4 regions of the Paenibacillus sp. FSL L8-0638 genome follow, and region 4 is predicted to be linked to each of the others. Evidence: riboswitches for the same ligand, from Rfam matches in the RefSeq annotation. Region 4 holds a riboswitch; each other region holds the start of a gene.
The links. A riboswitch is a leader RNA that binds a small molecule or an ion and turns the genes downstream of it on or off. The one in region 4 is predicted to bind thiamine pyrophosphate.

Region 1 (4,581 bases), 360 kb from region 4:
AAAATACGCTGACAACCAGTTCATGGTATCTACTACCAAACATAAAGTCAATACAACTTTGACACTTTAATTCGCCACCAGACTGCCTCAATCCTGACTTGAGGATTCCGCAAAATCCTCCTTTTACAAGGTTATTCGACAAAAAAACACAATCCCGACTACTAAACTAAGAAAACGGGCCTCAAGCCCTTGTTTTAGACCTAGGCACATTTTCCCCTAAAACGACCATCCTCCTAATCGGCATTTTGGACACATATGACCATCTTCCTGTTTTATGTCAAAAGCGTTTTACTTTGAAAAAATGTGGGTATAATGATTGAAACATAACCAAGCAACCTACATAGCATTACGACATCAAGTACATACAAATAGTCCTATACAGACGTCCAAAGCAACTCAATCTGAATTTGACAATATGGAATTGGAGGAATGATCTACATGAATACAATGAACTTAACCGTCCACACCCTGATGCCCTTTCACCACCAATACCAACGTGCCAACGCGGTGAGTATGCAGAAGAAAGAAGATAGCTCGGAGAAGAAGCTCAGCTTTCAGGACATTTTGAATGAAAAAATGGGTAAAAAATAAGGCGCCGTTTATCCGGTTGCATGACTAGCTTTACATAAGCCAAAAAGCCGTAGTTTCCTACATCGACTGTAGAGAACCACGGCTTTTTTTGATTCATGCGTTCCTAAACTCACACATTCGTTTTACTGACCGCCATCCCGATACTGCTCTGCCTTCTCACGCATCCCAGCGGCTACTGCTTCTTCGGTGTTCAGCCCCTTATCCGCTGCATAGGCGCGAATGTCCTGTGTGATGCGCATACTACAAAATTTGGGGCCGCACATCGAGCAAAAATGTGCTTCCTTGGCTCCCTCTGCCGGTAGCGTTTCATCATGGTAGGACAAGGCCCGCTCGGGATCAAGCGACAGATTGAACTGATCCCGCCAGCGGAACTCAAAGCGTGCCTTGGACAAAGCATCATCCCGCTGCTGCGCCCGTGGATGACCTTTCGCCAGATCGGCAGCATGTGCCGCAATTTTGTAGGTAATGACACCCTCGCGGACATCATCCTTATTCGGCAGACCCAAATGCTCCTTAGGCGTAACATAGCACAGCATGGACGTCCCGAACCAACCGATCATCGCCGCCCCGATGGCTGAGGTAATATGATCATATCCGGGGGCAATATCCGTCGTGAGCGGTCCCAAGGTATAGAAAGGAGCTTCCTTACAAATCTCCATTTGCAAATCCACATTTTCTTTGATTTTATGCATAGGGACATGTCCCGGCCCTTCAATCATGACCTGAACATCATGCTTCCATGCGATTTGCGTTAGCTCGCCCAACGTTTCCAGCTCTGCAAACTGTGCTTCATCATTCGCATCATAGATACTACCTGGACGTAGACCATCCCCGAGAGAAAAGGCCACATCATAGGCTTTCATAATTTCGCAGATTTCTTCAAAATGTGTATACAAAAAATTCTCCTGATGGTGCGCAAGGCACCAGGCTGCCATGATCGACCCGCCACGGGACACAATTCCCGTCATTCTATTCGCGGTCATCGGTATATACCGCAGTAATACACCCGCATGAATTGTAAAATAGTCCACTCCCTGCTCCGCCTGCTCAATCAGCGTATCGCGATACAACTCCCACGTCAGCGCTTCTGCTTCGCCGTTCACCTTTTCAAGTGCCTGATACAGCGGCACAGTCCCAATCGGTACAGGAGAATTCCGAATAATCCATTCACGTGTGGTATGGATATTACGGCCTGTGGACAGGTCCATAACTGTATCCGAACCCCAACGCACAGCCCAGGTCATTTTCTCCACTTCCTCCTCGATCGAGGAGGTAACCGCAGAATTACCAATGTTCGCATTGATCTTCACGTGAAAATGACGCCCAATGACCATCGGCTCACTTTCCGGGTGATTGATATTCGAAGGCAAAATGGCTCGTCCAGCAGCCAACTCCTGCCGTACAAACTCAGGCTCCACCCCTTCGCGGATGGCCGCAAATTCCATTTCGGGCGTAATGATCCCTTGTCGTGCATAATGCATTTGTGTCACTGTACGCCCTTGCGTAGCACGAAGCGGACGGTTGGTCACGCCGGGAAATTCCACCGTCTCCCGTTTGGAACCAGGTTTCAGTCCATTATCCTCCGGCTGGACGGCGCGTCCCTCGTAAGCCTCCACATCGCCCCGTTCCAGTGCCCAAGCTCGCCGTAGTGGAGGCAGACCCTGACGGATATCGACCTGATAGGCTTCGTCAGTCATGGGACCGCTTGTATCGTACACACGCAATGGCTCATGATGCTCTGTACCCTGTGGCGTATGTGTAGGATGGAGAGCAATTTCGCGCTCTGGCACGGCAATATCCGGCCGCGAGCCTTGAATATATACCTTACGGCTCCCTGGAAAGGGCGTTACCCCACTTGATTGCTTCCCGTTTGTTCTCTCTACCTCAACTTCCCTTGTTCCTGCCAACCTTACTTCTGCTGATTTCAATTCTGTTCCTTTTGTTCCTTCTACTTCTGTCGGCTTCATTGTCCATTCCTCCCGTTTCGATGAAATGACACACCGATCCGGAACCATTCCCAGGGTGGCACTGATCTATGCAAAAAAGCCGGTTCCCCAGGGAACCGGCTAATCTAACGAGGCAGCTATCCAAACCGTGCACATGTGGAATAATCCTATTCCAATGCGTCACCGTAGACAGCAGCTGCGTATACATTTCAATGGCCGATTACTTCCCTACGCTGGTATGATCCAGATCAGGTGCAAAGGGTCCGGAATCTTACACGATTCCATCTCAGCCCGGCATTACAGGCTCCCCCAGTAACTGCAATACTTCTATTCACATGAGGCGGACATAGCAGACATCTCGCCATCCTTATCAGACTACTTCAAATTTATGGCTTTGGCAACCCTTCTAGGTTCCATTTAGCAAGAAGACGCTCCTCATCAAATCACTTTGCTTGCTTCAACTGCATTCATTCTTGTTACGGAAGCATAAGCCCCATTTCCTTCGCCGCTTCGATCAAAATCGGAGCAAAGTCATGTAGCGTCTCGGGTGCAAGCCGACTGACCGGACCGGATACAGATAAAGCCGCAGTGACCTGTCCCTTCCGGTTCACAATTGGTGCTGCCACAGCAGCGGCTCCTGGCTCCCGTTCTTCATAGCTGGTCGCATAGCCCTTCTCGCGAATGTCCTGCAGCTGGGCTTTATAGACCTCCGCATCTACCGAGGGCGGCCATTCATTCCCGCTTAGCAGGGCTTTCAGCTCCTGCGCCGGCATAAAGGCAGCCAGCACCTTACTGGAGGCTCCTACAGCCAGCGGCATACGCGCACCCACAGGCGCAACCCTGCGGATCGCCTGATTGCTCTGCACGGCTTGTATGCGAATACGCATGCTGCCGTCCCGTAAGTACAAGCTGACCGTTTCGCCCAGACGGTCACGCAGTCCTTCCATTGCAGGCTGTAACAACACCGCCGGCTCGTCACTTTGGGACAAATGTGTGGATAGCTCCCAAATTCGGAAGCCAAGTCGATATTTTTCCGTTTCGGCATTCCGAACGACAAAGCCCCGATCCTCCAACGTAGTCAGCAGCCGATGAACCGTGCTTTTATGTAGACCAATTTTGGAGGCAATCTCCGTTAGGCCAAGATCCGAATCTGCGGTAAAACACAACAATATATCAAGTGCACGCTCTACAGCGCGAACGGTTAATTTACGGTCTTCCATTCGTGAACCGCTCCTCTTGTATCCATATTCGTTTCACACTATGAAACATGGTTACATAAATTATATAGAATAGTCGCGGCTACTGTAAACCGATGTTTTTGTGACAACCATATTACAGAACGAGAACAAACATCGACAATTCTTTGCATCATTTTTACTTTTCCGGTTCAGGCGTTGACTTTGGATAACCCCCATCATACGATAATAGGTATCTATACGGATATACACTATCATTTTCAAGTGGAATTATACCTAAATTCTATGAAACGAAGATCAATTTTATATAAGGAGGCTCTTACATGATTTCTACATCCCAGCGCAACTCTCAGCTACAGACCGCTGTCCAGGAGCCGTCCACCCCACTCTTTAATCCCCGTCTGCTGCGGTTCAAGCACGTTGTGATTGCTCTGCTGCTATCGGTCGTCTTTTTTCTGCTGTTTTGTTTTATTGCCTTGCATGCTTACATCGCATGGGTACTTACGAATCCTACCGTCGCGCCGCTGTACTCTAATCCGATGCAGGCCAAAAACATGCCTTATGAGGAAGTCAGCTTTCCTGCCAAGGATGGTAGCCGCATAGTACAAGGCTGGTATATCCCGGCGGATCAATCGCGGAAAACGATTATTTTCAGCCATGGTTATGGAGCTAACCGCGAAGAAAGCTGGATTCCCATGTATGATCTGGCGCATTATGCCCACAGTTTGAACTTTAATGTGGTCATGTTCGATTATGGATTCGCGTCACAAAACAGCAAAGCAGTCGCAACCGGAGGCAAAGCGGAATCCCAGCAGCTTCTCGGAGCGATCCAGCTTGCGAAGCAACGC
Region 2 (4,581 bases), 1.8 Mb from region 4:
TTCAGGGCATCCACTCCAAGGTCTAATCCTACAGCTTCGATCTGTTCCGCTGTTGCTTCCTGTGGCAGCGGATATACGCCGTGGACCCCTAAAGTATTCTGTACGGTAACGGCCGTAATAGCCGACATGCCGTATACGCCAAGCTCTTGAAAGGTTTTGAGATCGGCCTGAATCCCGGCCCCGCCGCCACTGTCCGAACCGGCAATCGTCAGTGCTCTGGGTACACGAGTGTCTGTCATCGCGCACCACCTGCTGTGGTTGTTCCGGCTTCACGGACAGTGACATGCCCCTCCAGCGAACCTGTATGTAGTTTGGCGAGCTCGTCGAGAAAGGCAATCTGGAAGCTTCCGGGCCCCAGTTCTGCGGTACGTGCTGCGGCTCGGGAAGCTGCTGCACCGTAAAATGCCAAGCCTGCCGTACCTGCGAGCAGCAAGTTGGGTTCAACAGCTGCAAAGGCACCTAACACAGAGGTCAGCAGGCAGCCTGCTCCGGTTACCTTCGTGAGCAGTGCGTCTCCGCCGCTAATCATTCGTGCTTCGGCCCCATCGGTGATGACGTCCTCTTTTCCAGTAATGACAACCATAGTATTGAGCGTTCGAGCAGCCCGAATTGCCAGATCGACATTGCCGCTGTCAGCACTGTCACCAGCATCTACGCCTTTAATCTCACGGGCTTCTCCAACAAGATGCGCGACTTCGGCTGCATTGCCCCGCACCAATGAGATTTTGACTTCTCTCAGGATTCGCAGTGCCGACTCAGTTCTAAAGCTCGTTGCTCCCGCACCGACCGGATCTAGCAGGACCGGGACACCGTGTGCATTTGCTGATTGTCCAGCAATGATCATGGCATCCACCAGTTCGCGGTTCAGCGTACCGATGTTTAATACGACGGCTCCCGCTATTTTTGCCATGTCTGCTACTTCCTCGGGTGCATAGGCCATCACCGGGGAGGCGCCCAATGCATACAGGCCGTTGGCCGTAAAGTTGGTGACTACCACATTGGTGATATTGTGAACGAGGGGTTTGCTATTTTGTACCTTCGTTAGGAGATCCGAATAACTTTTTTCCCATGTACTCATCATGATTATCCTCTCTATAGTTGGTGGTTCAACAGGACATTAACCGTACTTCACGCATCGAATTGACAGGCTGACTATTCCAAGACCGTTGCCTGCATCTGGACCGGCCATTCTTCCTGCTTATAAGCCATGTCCCAGAACTTATATTCCAACTGGCAGCTCAGTATAAAATGCTCAATCATCCGCTCCCGCTCAGCAGCCGTTGCGCCTTCCGCCCAAGCATCTACACGTTCTCGGAACTTGAGTGTTGTATCATTAAGCTGGTCTCCATAGAAGCCCATCCATTCATAGAACGGATGGGACTCATCCGGCTTTACTTCATCCAGTAGCCTGCGGCCAATCTGGGCATACGTCCACATACATGGCAGCAGCACAGCCAAGATCTCACCCAGGCTGCCCTCATGCGCAACCGTCAGCATGTGACGGATATAGTGATGGGCCGACGGAGCGAGTGGATATCCCTGCAACTCTTCATAGGTCACCCCTGCGACAGCACAGAAATTTTGATGCGGATGAACCTCGCTGTGGAGAATAAAAGAGATTTGTTCATTAAATACAGCCATGTCCTCCCGATTCGTGCATTTGGAGATTGCGATACCATATATCCGCATGTAGGCGTTCAAATATTCAAAGTCCTGTTTTACATAGTGAATCAGCTGTCCCCTTGTCAAACTTCCTTCAGCAATACCTCTCACAAAGGGATGCTCAAAAATCGCTTGAAAAATGCCGTCCGCCTGCCGACGGAGTTCTTGTGTAAAACTCAATTTCCCCACCTCCATTAAATTGAAGAGCAAGAAGTCCTGTAAGGATACAATTCTGGAACAACGCTAAAAAGCCGCCCCGGAAAACTGGAGCGGCTTCAACAATAGGCCCAATGCGCAAAAAAAACGCTTGAAACCTTATATATAAAGGCTCCACTTTCCTACGCTAGTGCGAACTAGATCAGGTTCAAAGGGTCCAAGATACGTTCTTGTCTCAGCCATAGTGGCTCCCCTAGTGGACTTCTATTCTTTTGACTATTACTGTACATTCGTTCATACGCTATGTCAAACATACGTCTCTCTGGTCAAAGATCAAGTGATAGAGCTGAAGTTCGCTTTCGAGGGGAAAAAAGTGCTGGAGAAGGTCAGTTCCGTCTACACGAAGGAGTTTGCGGCAGGCTTCACTGTCTAATTAATCAGCATTTATACCAAAAGAGAAATCAGAACTGGGAGTGTAACGAGCGATATGACAGCACTGATGACAAAGGAGGAGGCTGTTTCTGATTCCAGGCTTTCGAAACGGGTGGCGATCATAGCAGCGACTGCTGAACCCGGGAAGGAAACGAGCAGAACTGCCTTCACAGTATCTGCAGACGACAGACCGCACAGGTAGGCGATCAGCAGCATTAATAAAGGCTGCACAATTGTTTTTAACAATGCGATGGCAAAGGCACTTACACTAAAACTAATGTTGCGTACGCCAATGGTCACTCCGACAGCGAATAAAGCGGCCCCGGACGTAATGTCTCCGATTTGATTCAACGATTTGTTCAACAAATCCGGTGAATGGAAGCCGAACAAGGTCAAAATTACACCAATCAGTGGAACCAGCGCCAGCGGTTCTTTTAATCCATGAAGAATGGAGTCCCAGATTAACCTTCCGAGGTGACCGTTCCGTTCTTTGCCTGAATTCCGGCTGGCTACGGTAGCTATAATAGTAGCCGCCGGGTCAAGGACGGCATTGACTACAATTCCCGTGAGCGCAATCGGAATGGCGACAGCAGAGGAACCGTAGATGGCTCCAAGCACCGGAATACCCATAAAAGCAAAGGTAGGCTGTGCTGAGTTCAAAGCAAACATAGCGGCATCCTTCACTGACTGCTTCCCCGCAAAGCGGGACAGTAGAAGGAGAACGGCAAAAAAGCCGACAATGCCAATGAACAGTGCCAGCAGGAATGGCCATTGCTCGATGAGTGCTTTCCTGTCCGTTGTCGTGATACCGATGAATAGATGCGCAGGCAGTGCAAATTTGGTAACGAGCGCATTTAAGGCCTTGGAGGAAGAGGCATCAAAGCTTTTGTAATGCCCCGCTAACCACCCTAAAATAATTACGAAAAAAATCGGCACCAAAATATACAAGATATGTCCGACACTCATAGATCGATTCTCCTTGCTTAAACTGACGTATTCTGCCTGTCTGAACAAGGCAATATTCTTCCCTAAACGGTGCATTAGTGAGGATGATGAATTACACTTTCTACTGCTTTGACCTTCGTATATTCCGGTTTCCACATTGCATCTCGTATAGCTTGTTCCACATTTGAAATGTGTGCTTGGGCTACCTGATCCTGAATCGCAGCTTTCGCAACCGCAACAGCAACAGCGTACGAAACATCACGTAATTTTCGGATATGAGGGAGCAGCGCACCGCCAGGCTTATTCGAATCCACGCCATTGGCAACGGCATCTGCTGCGGCTGAAAACATCGCAGGGGTAATCCTTTTGGCTTTAACTACGATCGCACCCAGACCTAGTCCCGGGAAAACAAAGGCATTGTTCGCCTGTCCAATTTCAAATTCAGTACCGTTATAGGTGACGGGCTCAAAAGGACTTCCGGTAGCGATCAATGCTTTGCCATCGGTCCACCGGATTAAATCCTCGGGTACCGCTTCGGCAAGGTTTGTAGGATTGGACATGGGCATGATGATCGGGCGTTCTACATGCTTGGCCATTTCCTTGATAATCTCTTCTGAAAAGGCACCGGCTACACCGGAAGTTCCGATCAATAGAGTAGGCTTCACCTGACGGATGACCTCCAGCAGTGGTATTTTTCCGTCATCCGACCGCGTCCATGAGCTGACCTCTTCTTTTTTACGTACATACGGTTTCTGATAATCCAGGACATCTTCCATATCGTCCGTTAACAGCCCGCGGTAATCAAAAGCCCAAAATGGCTTGAATGAATCCTCCTCCAAAAGACCATCCGCGATCATGGCTCCCCGAATTTGGTCAGCGTTGCCGATTCCTGCTGCCCCCGGGCCAAAGACAACTACTTTTTGCTCACGCAGCGGAATCTTGGTGACACCTACCGCCGAAAGAATCGCAGCCAAGGTTACCGCTCCTGTGCCTTGTATATCATCGTTGAAGGTGAGAATGCTTTGCCCATATTTTCTTATAATATGGCGGGCATTTACGCTACCCACATCTTCCCAATGTAAAAGCGCCTTCGGGAATTGAGCTGACGTTTTGCTGATAAAAGTATCAATAAACTGGTTATAGGCTTCTCCGCGAACCCGTTTGTGGCGGTTTCCGATGTACAGCGGATCATTCAGCAGCTTTTCATTATTCGTGCCCACATCCAGTACAATGGGCAGCACTCGCCCGGGATGAATGCCAGCCGCAGCTGTATACACAGCAAGCTTACCGATAGCAATGTTAATCCCCCCGACACCCCAGTCTCCGATGCCCAAAATACTTTCGGAATCCGTTACGACGATCAGATCCACATCTTCACCACTCAAA
Region 3 (4,581 bases), 2.7 Mb from region 4:
TCATGGGTGGTTTTTCTTTTTTTAGGCAGATCCATACCAAAAAACCTTAAAATTCACTGTTTTCAATATTCCGATATGGTTGCAGAATGTGCTACAATAAAGCTTTGAGAGAAACGAAATGCATATGAAATAAGAACAGTCGGCAACGCCGATGACAATAAGGAGCCAAAAACAGCTTATGAGTTTATTGACTGTAGAAAATGTATCCCACAACTTTGGGGACCGCGCATTATTTAAAAATGTTTCCTTTCGATTGCTTGCGGGGGAACGTGTAGGTTTGGTAGGAGCTAACGGTGTTGGTAAATCGACACTCATGAACATTCTCACTGGAAAATTGCTTAAGGATGAGGGTAAAGTGGAATGGACTCCACGTGTGCGTTACGGCTATCTGGATCAGCATACCAAGCTGACACCGGGCAAAACGGTACGTGATGTATTGAAGGATGCTTTTCTTCCTTTGTTGGAATTGGAAAAGGAAATGATGCAGATTACTGACAAAATGGGGGATGCTTCTCCTGATGAGTTGGAAGTGTTGCTGGAACAGATGGGTGAAATTCAGGAGCAACTGGATATGGGGGATTTTTACCTCATTGATGTAAAGGTTGAAGAGATGGCGAATGGACTAGGTCTGTCGGCCATAGGACTGGATCGGGATGTATCCGCACTTAGCGGCGGGCAACGGACAAAAGTTCTTCTTGCTAAGTTGCTGTTGGAAAAGCCGAACGTCCTGTTGCTGGATGAACCTACCAACTATTTGGATGTAGAGCATATTGAATGGCTTACGCGCTATTTGAAGGATTATCCTTATGCTTTTATTCTTATTTCACATGATACTGAATTTATGAACCAGGTCGTTAATGTTATTTACCATCTTGAATTTGCCAAGATGACCCGTTATTCAGCTAATTATGAAAAGTTTCTCGAAATGGCGGATCTGAACAAAGCCCAACATATTGATGCTTATGAGAAGCAACAGGATTTTATTAAGAAACAGGAAGATTTTATTCAGCGTAATAAAGCGCGTGCCTCTACATCAGGCCGAGCAAAGAGCCGTGAAAAGCAGCTTGATCGGATCGAACGTATTGATAAGCCTGAAGAAGCCGCAAAACCAACCTTTCAATTCAAAGAGGCACGTGCAAGCGGAAAGACGGTATTTGAGGGTATTGATTTTGAGATTGGTTATACACATGCCCTTTTGCCTAAAATGTCCATGACGATTGAACGTGGCGAAAAGATTGCAATTGTCGGCTACAATGGTGTCGGTAAATCGACATTGCTCAAAACCATATTGGGAAAAATTCCGCCAATCAGTGGAAAAACCTATCAAGGTGATTTTTTGCAGCCCGCTTATTTTGAGCAGGAAGTAAAGGCCGAGAAAATTACACCGATTGACGATGTGTGGAATGAATTTCCGCATTTGAACCAGCATGAAGTACGAGCGCATTTGGCGCGTTGCGGTTTGAAAAATGAGCATATCACGCGTCCGCTATCTGCGCTCAGTGGTGGAGAACAGGCTAAAGTCCGTCTTTGCAAACTGTTAATGCGTGAAAGCAACTGGGTACTGTTCGATGAGCCTACCAACCACTTGGATGTTAAAGCAAAGGATGAGCTGAAACGTGCCTTGAAGGAATACAAAGGGACCGTATTGCTTGTATCTCACGAACCGGACTTTTACGAGGATTGGGTAACCAAAACGTGGAATGTGGAAGAGTGGTCAAGTAAAGTTAACTAAAATCAGCTAAATCCAGTTCCAGCAAATTTCACACGAAGTGGGGTTTGCAGAATTAGAAAAATATGCTAAGCTATCTTTAGCTTATACAATAAAATAGTCACACTAGGGGAGCCGCCCATGCGGCTGAGACGGAATAAATGGATTTCGGACCCTTTGCACCTGATCTGGGTTATGCCAGCGTAGGGAAGTGAGCGCCGTACAAACAAGGCAACACCTTCTTTATTTTTGTTTGTGCGTGGGACGATACACGTATACGGATATCATGGTCCGTTCGATTATTGGACGTTCGTTAAACCACTTCCTTGGGGAAGTGGTTTTTTTGCGTTTCGTTCATTTTAAGTAGTTCGAGCTTCCGTAGACGATTCACATATAATCCCCTTTCATTCCTGCTGGTAGACGTGGCTGGCTAAGCTTAGATCCTTTAGTCCAATGTGAGGTGAAGACAAAATCGAATTACACGCAATTTCGATGGAAAAGGGCACTTTTGCACAAGCCGCCCAAGTGGCTGCTGTGATTTGTCCGTATGTTCATTATGTACACGCACGTTTAAAACAGAATGGTGCCTCTGCATTGCTTTCTTTGACTCGCAGCCTGGTGGAGCAGGAAGTTCCTTTGCAACAAATTGTAGTAAATGATCGTGTGGATGTAGCTTTACTTACTTTGGTCGGAGCCGTTCAATTACCAGCTAATGGATTACCTGTTGTGGATGTGAAAAGCCTACTTCCAAAGGGTACACGCTGTGGAGTGTCTGTACATTCCGTGGAGGAGATGCAAATTGCTGAGCGGGCAGGAGCGGACTATGTACTTTATGGTCACGTATATGAGACCCATTGTAAGCCCGGTATTGTACCGCGGGGTTTAGCTCAGCTTGAACATATTTGCAGGTTGTCGAACATTCCGGTGATTGCGTTAGGCGGCATACAACCGCATCATATCCCGGAGCTTTATAGGGCCGGAGCAAGCGGAATTGCAGTGATGTCTGGTATATGGGAGGCTGAGTCGCCCGTTGCAGCTGCAATGGAGTATAGGCGAATGGCAGACCTTGTAGTTCACAGCCTGTAGCGAGAAAACGAGAGTAGAGGCAAGCTGAAAGCAGAAGGGTTTATGGAGAGGAGATACGGAACAAATGCTAAAGATACACACAGAGGAAAGAGTGATAGGACACGCTGAATGCTTGGTCATAGGTGGAGGTGTCATCGGCAGTTCCATTGCTTATCATGTGGCCAAAGAGGGAAGAAGTACGATTATGCTGGAACGATTGATCCCGGGTGAGGGAGCCTCAGGAGCAGCGGTTGGAATGCTGGCAGCGGAAAGTGAAGAGTTCACCGACTCTGAGCTATCACGATTTGCTCGCATAAGTCGAGATGCATTCCCTGAGCTTGTCTGTGATCTAGAGCGTTTGTCAGGTATTTCGGTGGAATTCCGTACTGAAGGGTTTGTGACCCCTTTCCGTACGGAGACTGAAGGCCAAAAACGCTGGAAAGCTGCAAAAACGCGAGAGGGTGATTGTCCTATCTGGTGGGATGCGAAAGAATTGGCCCGACGAATTCCAGGTTTGGATGAACAAGCGATCGGGGCAATATATCGTTCAAAGGAGACACAAGTGGCTCCTGTCCAGCTTTGCCGTGCTTATGCAGGTGCTGCTGCGGTGCTGGGAGCAACGGTATGGTCTGGTACACAGGCAGAGCAACTGGTCATACAGGATGGTCGAATTTGCGGTGTCCGCACAGATAGTGGTTTTTTTTCCTGCGATCAGGTCATTATTGCCGGAGGCTTGGATAGCATGAAATTGCTAGCGCAGGTTGGGTTTGAATATCCACTTTATCCGGTCAAGGGCGAAGCGGTAGCGGTCTCCTTGAAGGATCACCCGTTAGAATACACCATTTACGCTGATGATATTTACCTAGTGCCTAAACAGAATAACGAGCTTTGGATTGGGGCAACGAGCCTTCCGCATCAATATGACGAAGAGGTGACCGTAGGAGGCTTGGAAGGGTTGCTGGCACGTGCCTCTGCCTGGCTGCCGCGCGTCCGTGAAGCTTCTTTTAAACGCGCTTGGGCGGGCTTACGTCCGCAGGCTGTATCAGGTCATCCTTTTATAGGCATTGTTCCTGGGGTCGAGGGCGTATATGCTGCAGTCGGGCATTATCGCAACGGTGTCCTGCTGAGTGATGCTACCGGGCGTGCGATGGCAGCTATGCTTAATGGGGCTTGTGCAGCAGAACTTGGGATAAGTAGTTTTTCTTCTGAGCTCCTCAAGGAGAAAAGCTTATGAAGCTGACGATTAACGGCCAGAGCCTGACCTTTTCTAATCGAATCACTCATGTGGATCAATTGCTATATGAGCTTGATGTAAAGGTGAAAACCGTAGTGGTGGAGCTGAATCGGCATATATTGACCCGTGAAGATCATGATGAAGCGGTACTGAAAGATGGAGATTGCCTAGAGATCGTACATTTTGTGGGAGGCGGTTGATTATGTTAACCATTGGAAAAGCATCTTTTACCTCGAGGTTGTTGTTGGGAACAGGAAAATTCTCTGATCTGGATATCCAATCCCAAGCCGTAGAGGCTGCTGAGACGGAAATATTGACGTTTGCTGTACGGAGATTGAACTTGGAGGAACGGGACAAGCAGCATTTTCTCGATATGCTGGATTTGACCCGGTATACACTTCTTCCCAATACAGCTGGGGCTACAACAGCAGAGGAGGCGATTCGTATTGCCAAATTGGCAAAAGCCTCCGGCCTGTGCGATATGATTAAGGTGGAAGTCATTGGGGATAGCAAGACACTGCTGCCGGACCCATTTGAAACGTTGAAAGCTAGTGAAAAGCTGTTAGAAGAAGGC
Region 4 (4,581 bases):
CGGCCATACGCTTTTCCACCAGGATGCGTTCTTGCCTTTCGGATTCATGGGCGATATTTCTCGGTCAGCTTGTTCATGCTGATGCCTTGTGGGTTATGTGCGATTTTGATCTGTGAAATGACGCTGGGACTGCCCGCTTCCGTCAAAGCCTCATGCATTTCTTTAACCACTTTCAGCAACTCGTCGAGCTCGCCCTCCATGGTCGTATCCAATGGGTTCACCTGATGTTTGATACCGGAGCGCTGAATGACCTCAATCGCCTTATCTACATACGGGTAAGAGTCCTCGTTATTAGGAGTTTTAGGGATTACTTGAATACTGAGCAGTGTATTAGCCATGCAAATTCACCTGTCCTTCATTTGGAGTGTTTTAGAAAAATAGGGTGGTTTAAGGCGTTTGAGACCGCTCCGCGTTTCATTTGGTCTTACGATCGCTGTTGCAGGGGGATTCTTGGATTATTTAAGTTTTCAAAGGTAAGAATTCCCCTGCAAAGGCGAACGCTCCGCTTCTCCAGATTTCAAATGAACCGCTACGCTGCTGCCCGCCTTAAAAGCACCCTATTTTTAAAGCTGGTTTGTGCGGCATTTTTAACACACAAACGTACCTACTTAGCGCTTAGATAATATGAAACTAAAGAATAAACCAAGTGGAACGAGAACGAAGTGGGCGGAATGGTGCTGTACAAGCGTTAGCATTCGCCTTTGTAACCAGATTTCAACCTCTGGATATTCATAAAAGAAATCTGGATATAACAGCGATGGGAAGCATCATCCGACTGCGTAGTGGCGCTTCGTTCACTTCTCTAGTTCAGTCTTATTTAGCGTTTTAACAACATAATCAACGCTTGGGCAAGAAGTCGTTTGTGAAGGCCTTATCGACTTCCAAAGGCTTGCTGAGCAGCTTGCGTTCGTACATCCAGTCCGAATAGTTTTGCCATACCTCCGCTTTTTGCACGCCCCATTGCGCGGCATCATCCTGATAACGTGGGCTTAGCCATTTTTGGCTGGCAAGTACCAGTTTTTTATCCAGCTCCGGTACAGCTTTGCTTAAGATGTCCGCGGCTTCTTCCGGATGGGCGATAGTGTATTCATAGCCTTGGGCGGTAGCGTCCATGAACGCTTTAACCAGCTCGGGATCATTTTTTATCGTCTGTTCGTTGCTCACAATTACAGGCGTATAGTAATCGAGGCTTTTGGAATAATCTTTTACATACAGCATATCCAATGGCTCACCTCGAAGTTGGGCCTCGATTCCGGTCCATGCGTAGAAAATCCAGGCAAAGTCGATATCCCGCTTCACGGCTGTAAAATAGTCTGCATTACCCATGTTGACGATCTTCACTTTGCTCACATCGCCTTTGTCTGAATCCATGATGGATTTCATGACCGCTTCTTCTACGGGAGAGCCCCAACCGCCGTATTTTTTACCTTCAAAATCTTTCGGGCTTTTAATTCCGCGATCTACCGGGGCTGCGAAGCCTGAGGTATTATGCTGAATCACCGCAGCGATGGATACAAGCGGCACGCCTTGCGTGCGGGCCTGTGTGACGCCTTCTTGGTAGCTGATACCAAAAGGTGCAGCATTAGAAGCAACCATTTGATCGGCTCCGCCTGAACCAGGTTGAACAATTTGGACATTCAAACCTGCTTTTTCGTAAAATCCTTTGTCCTTGGCGACATAGAGTCCCGTATGATTCGTATTGGGTGTCCAGTCGAGCACGATTTTAACATCTTTGAGCCCCTTTGCCGGAGTAGACGTTTGAGTGTCGGTAGCGGAAGCCGCTTCTTGGGATGTAGGGGGACTTCCACCGCAAGCGGTCAGGGTCAGGGCCATGAGCCACAGACTGATCAGTCCCAGGCTTAATATTTTCATGCGCTTCATCGTTAGTGTTCTCTCCTTTTGATTACCCGGTATCCATCCAATCAGACAGCTTAAGTTTCCCACTTTCATAAAAATAACATCTGCCGGACGCGATCTTTCCAACAACTTAATCCTCAACAAAAAAAGCGTCCCGAGTTTCCGGGACGCTTGCGCTTGTATATACCAAAGTAAGGGATGGTCCTATGTAAAAAAGGCACATCTTGCTTAAGCATTCCTACGCTGGCATTACCCAGATCAGGTTGTAAGGGTCAGTGTCTTGGGACACACTCTCAGCCGGCCGATTCCAGCACCCCTGGCATTGTATGGTTTAATGGGTTCATTTATTCGGGTTTACTACGACGATTATATGCTTTGAATGCAGGTCTGTCCAGCATGAAGGGAGAGATGACGGTTCATTTGCCGAACGACAGGGTACACTTTTACTGTGAGCTTTGATCTGAAAATGAGTATGAATCAATCCGATTCGATCCGGTCATGTTATTTTCAGAACAGCAGCGCAGGTAGGTTCAGATGGGCTGGTGCCCAATGGCATGGCCGTAGAGAATTCTAATTCGTGAAAAGGAGTTGTTGTACTGTGGGTAAAACGGAAACATTGGATCGCAACCAACTGGAACAAGCCATTGTGAAGGCTTTGGATAACAACAAATTTTGTTCGTTAGGTACGGTAGAGGGTGGCAAACCGAAAGTACGCTATATGGCCCTTTTTAACGATGGAATGAACATTCATCTGGCGACAGATCGCAAAACGCATAAAGTGGATGAGCTAAAGGACAATCCGAATGCTTACCTGCTGCTGGGTTATGAGGTTGGCGGTACGAAGGAAGTTGTAGAAGTGGAGGCTACCGTCCAGATTACAGCTGATGAGGGGCTGCGCAAACAAGTGTGGAACGATTCCTTGAAGGAATGGTTCTCCGGACCGGATGATCCCGATTATGTCATTCTGGACGTGAATCCGACTCGCATTGAGTATGTGGGTCAGCAAACGGAGCGCCAGGTGTGGAAGAAATAATACGAATATAAATGGATAGACCAGTGAATCTCCGAGTTTTTATTAGGAGGTTTGCTGGTTTTTTTATGTTTGAGAAAATTAATTATTTTTTCATAAATAATTTTAAGTAAATGACTACTCTTTTGTCTGGCGTTGGATTAAAATAGAAATGGTGGGTTCAAGGCTTACATATATGTGCAAAAGTATGTATATGAGGCATACACCTTAATGAGGAGGGGTATATTTTGTTATTACGTAAAAATTGGTTTAAAGGGTTTACAGCAGCAGTTGTAGCTTGTAGCATGCTGGTGTTTTCAGCCGTTCCATCCTGGGCAGCTAGTGATTCTCGTGATAGCGCTACGGTGAATTTGCGGATCATGGAAACAACGGATATCCATGCGTCCCTGATGAACTACGATTACTATTCGGACAAAGAAACCAACGAGTATGGCTTGGTTAGTACAGCTAGCTTGATCCAGAAGGCACGTAGTGAAACAAGAAACAGTATGCTGTTCGATAATGGTGATTTGCTGCAGGGCAACCCATTAGGCGATTATATGGCCCGCAACAAAACCTTTGAGAAAGAAGGCGGTGTCCATCCGGTCTACAAGATGATGAACCTGATGGGCTATGATGCAGCTACAGTGGGCAACCATGAATTCAACTACGGTCTCGACTTTCTGGACAAATCGCTCAAGGGAGCTGATTTTCCTTATGTAAATGCGAACGTTTATGTTGATAAAGGGGGCCAAGCTACTAAAAATTATTTTACCCCTTATCAGATTCTTGATAAAACAGTAACGGACGAGAAGGGCGAAGAGCATACACTCAGAGTGGGTGTGATCGGTCTGGTCACACCTCAAATTATGCAGTGGGATGAAGCCAATTTGAAGGATAAAGTCGTTACGAAGGATATTGTGGAAACGGCGAAAAAGTTTATTCCTCAAATGAAGACGGAAGGTGCTGACATTATTGTCGTGCTTGCGCATACCGGTTATGAGGATGTGCCACAAACGCCACTGATGGAGAATGCCGTTAAGTATTTGAGCCAGGTGGACGGAATTAACGCTATTCTGTTTGGGCATGCTCATAAATCTTTCCCTGGCCCTGATTTTAAAGATATGAAGGGTGTAGATCTGGATAAGGGAACCATTAATGGCGTACCGGCCGTGGAAGCTTCCTCATGGGGCAAGGATCTGGGTATCATTGACCTGAGCCTAGAAAAGAAAAATCGCGAGTGGAACGTGACTAACTCTCAATCTCAAGTGCGTCCGGTTGTGAGCACCACTAATCAGACTGTGCAGTTTATCCCTGAATTTAAACTGATTGATGCGGTCAAAGAAGAGCATCAAGGAACGCTGGATTATATTCGCCAGCCTGTAGGAACAACGACGGCGCCAATTACCAGCTATTTTGCATTAGTGCAGGACGACCCTTCCATTCAAATTGTGACGAATGCACAGAAATGGTATGTTCAAAACCATCTCAAAGGAACTGAATACGAAAAACTTCCAGTATTGTCGGCAGGCGCTCCATTCAAGGCCGGCGGTCGAAACGGAGCCGAGTATTACACTAATATTCCTGAAGGTACGGTAGCGATTAAAAACGTGTCCGACCTGTATGTGTACCCGAACACGGTTCATGCTGTAGAAGTGACCGGTGCTGAAATTCAGGAATGGCTGGAGTGGTCTGCGGGTCAGTTCAACCGTATT

Region 1: it holds a riboswitch for thiamine pyrophosphate, as region 4 does, so the genes downstream of both, thiC (phosphomethylpyrimidine synthase ThiC) here and MKY35_RS02105 (ABC transporter substrate-binding protein) in region 4, are expected to answer to the same signal.
Region 2: it holds a riboswitch for thiamine pyrophosphate, as region 4 does, so the genes downstream of both, tenA (thiaminase II) here and MKY35_RS02105 (ABC transporter substrate-binding protein) in region 4, are expected to answer to the same signal.
Region 3: it holds a riboswitch for thiamine pyrophosphate, as region 4 does, so the genes downstream of both, MKY35_RS13685 (thiamine phosphate synthase) here and MKY35_RS02105 (ABC transporter substrate-binding protein) in region 4, are expected to answer to the same signal.

Annotation. Positions count from the first base shown of each region.
Region 1 is NZ_CP151960.1:833,562-838,142, reverse strand. Features, by position in the region: gene MKY35_RS03740 (hypothetical protein) at 439-591, shown strand; gene thiC (phosphomethylpyrimidine synthase ThiC) at 714-2,558, opposite strand; TPP riboswitch at 2,746-2,858, opposite strand; gene MKY35_RS03730 (IclR family transcriptional regulator) at 3,014-3,757, opposite strand; gene MKY35_RS03725 (alpha/beta hydrolase) at 4,057-4,581, shown strand, end outside.
Region 2 is NZ_CP151960.1:4,585,545-4,590,125, reverse strand. Features, by position in the region: gene thiD (bifunctional hydroxymethylpyrimidine kinase/phosphomethylpyrimidine kinase) at 1-239, opposite strand, end outside; gene thiM (hydroxyethylthiazole kinase) at 236-1,078, opposite strand; gene tenA (thiaminase II) at 1,153-1,842, opposite strand; TPP riboswitch at 1,981-2,083, opposite strand; gene MKY35_RS20275 (AEC family transporter) at 2,263-3,216, opposite strand; gene MKY35_RS20270 (NAD-dependent malic enzyme) at 3,291-4,581, opposite strand, start outside.
Region 3 is NZ_CP151960.1:3,150,836-3,155,416, reverse strand. Features, by position in the region: gene MKY35_RS13690 (ABC-F family ATP-binding cassette domain-containing protein) at 179-1,732, shown strand; TPP riboswitch at 1,827-1,935, shown strand; gene MKY35_RS13685 (thiamine phosphate synthase) at 2,201-2,794, shown strand; gene thiO (glycine oxidase ThiO) at 2,859-4,007, shown strand; gene thiS (sulfur carrier protein ThiS) at 4,004-4,207, shown strand; gene MKY35_RS13670 (thiazole synthase) at 4,210-4,581, shown strand, end outside.
Region 4 is NZ_CP151960.1:472,449-477,029, forward strand. Features, by position in the region: gene MKY35_RS02090 (ABC transporter permease) at 1-48, opposite strand, end outside; gene MKY35_RS02095 (MTH1187 family thiamine-binding protein) at 45-338, opposite strand; gene MKY35_RS02100 (hypothetical protein) at 647-829, shown strand; gene MKY35_RS02105 (ABC transporter substrate-binding protein) at 838-1,881, opposite strand; TPP riboswitch at 2,076-2,185, opposite strand; gene MKY35_RS02110 (pyridoxamine 5'-phosphate oxidase family protein) at 2,456-2,890, shown strand; gene MKY35_RS02115 (bifunctional 2',3'-cyclic-nucleotide 2'-phosphodiesterase/3'-nucleotidase) at 3,115-4,581, shown strand, end outside.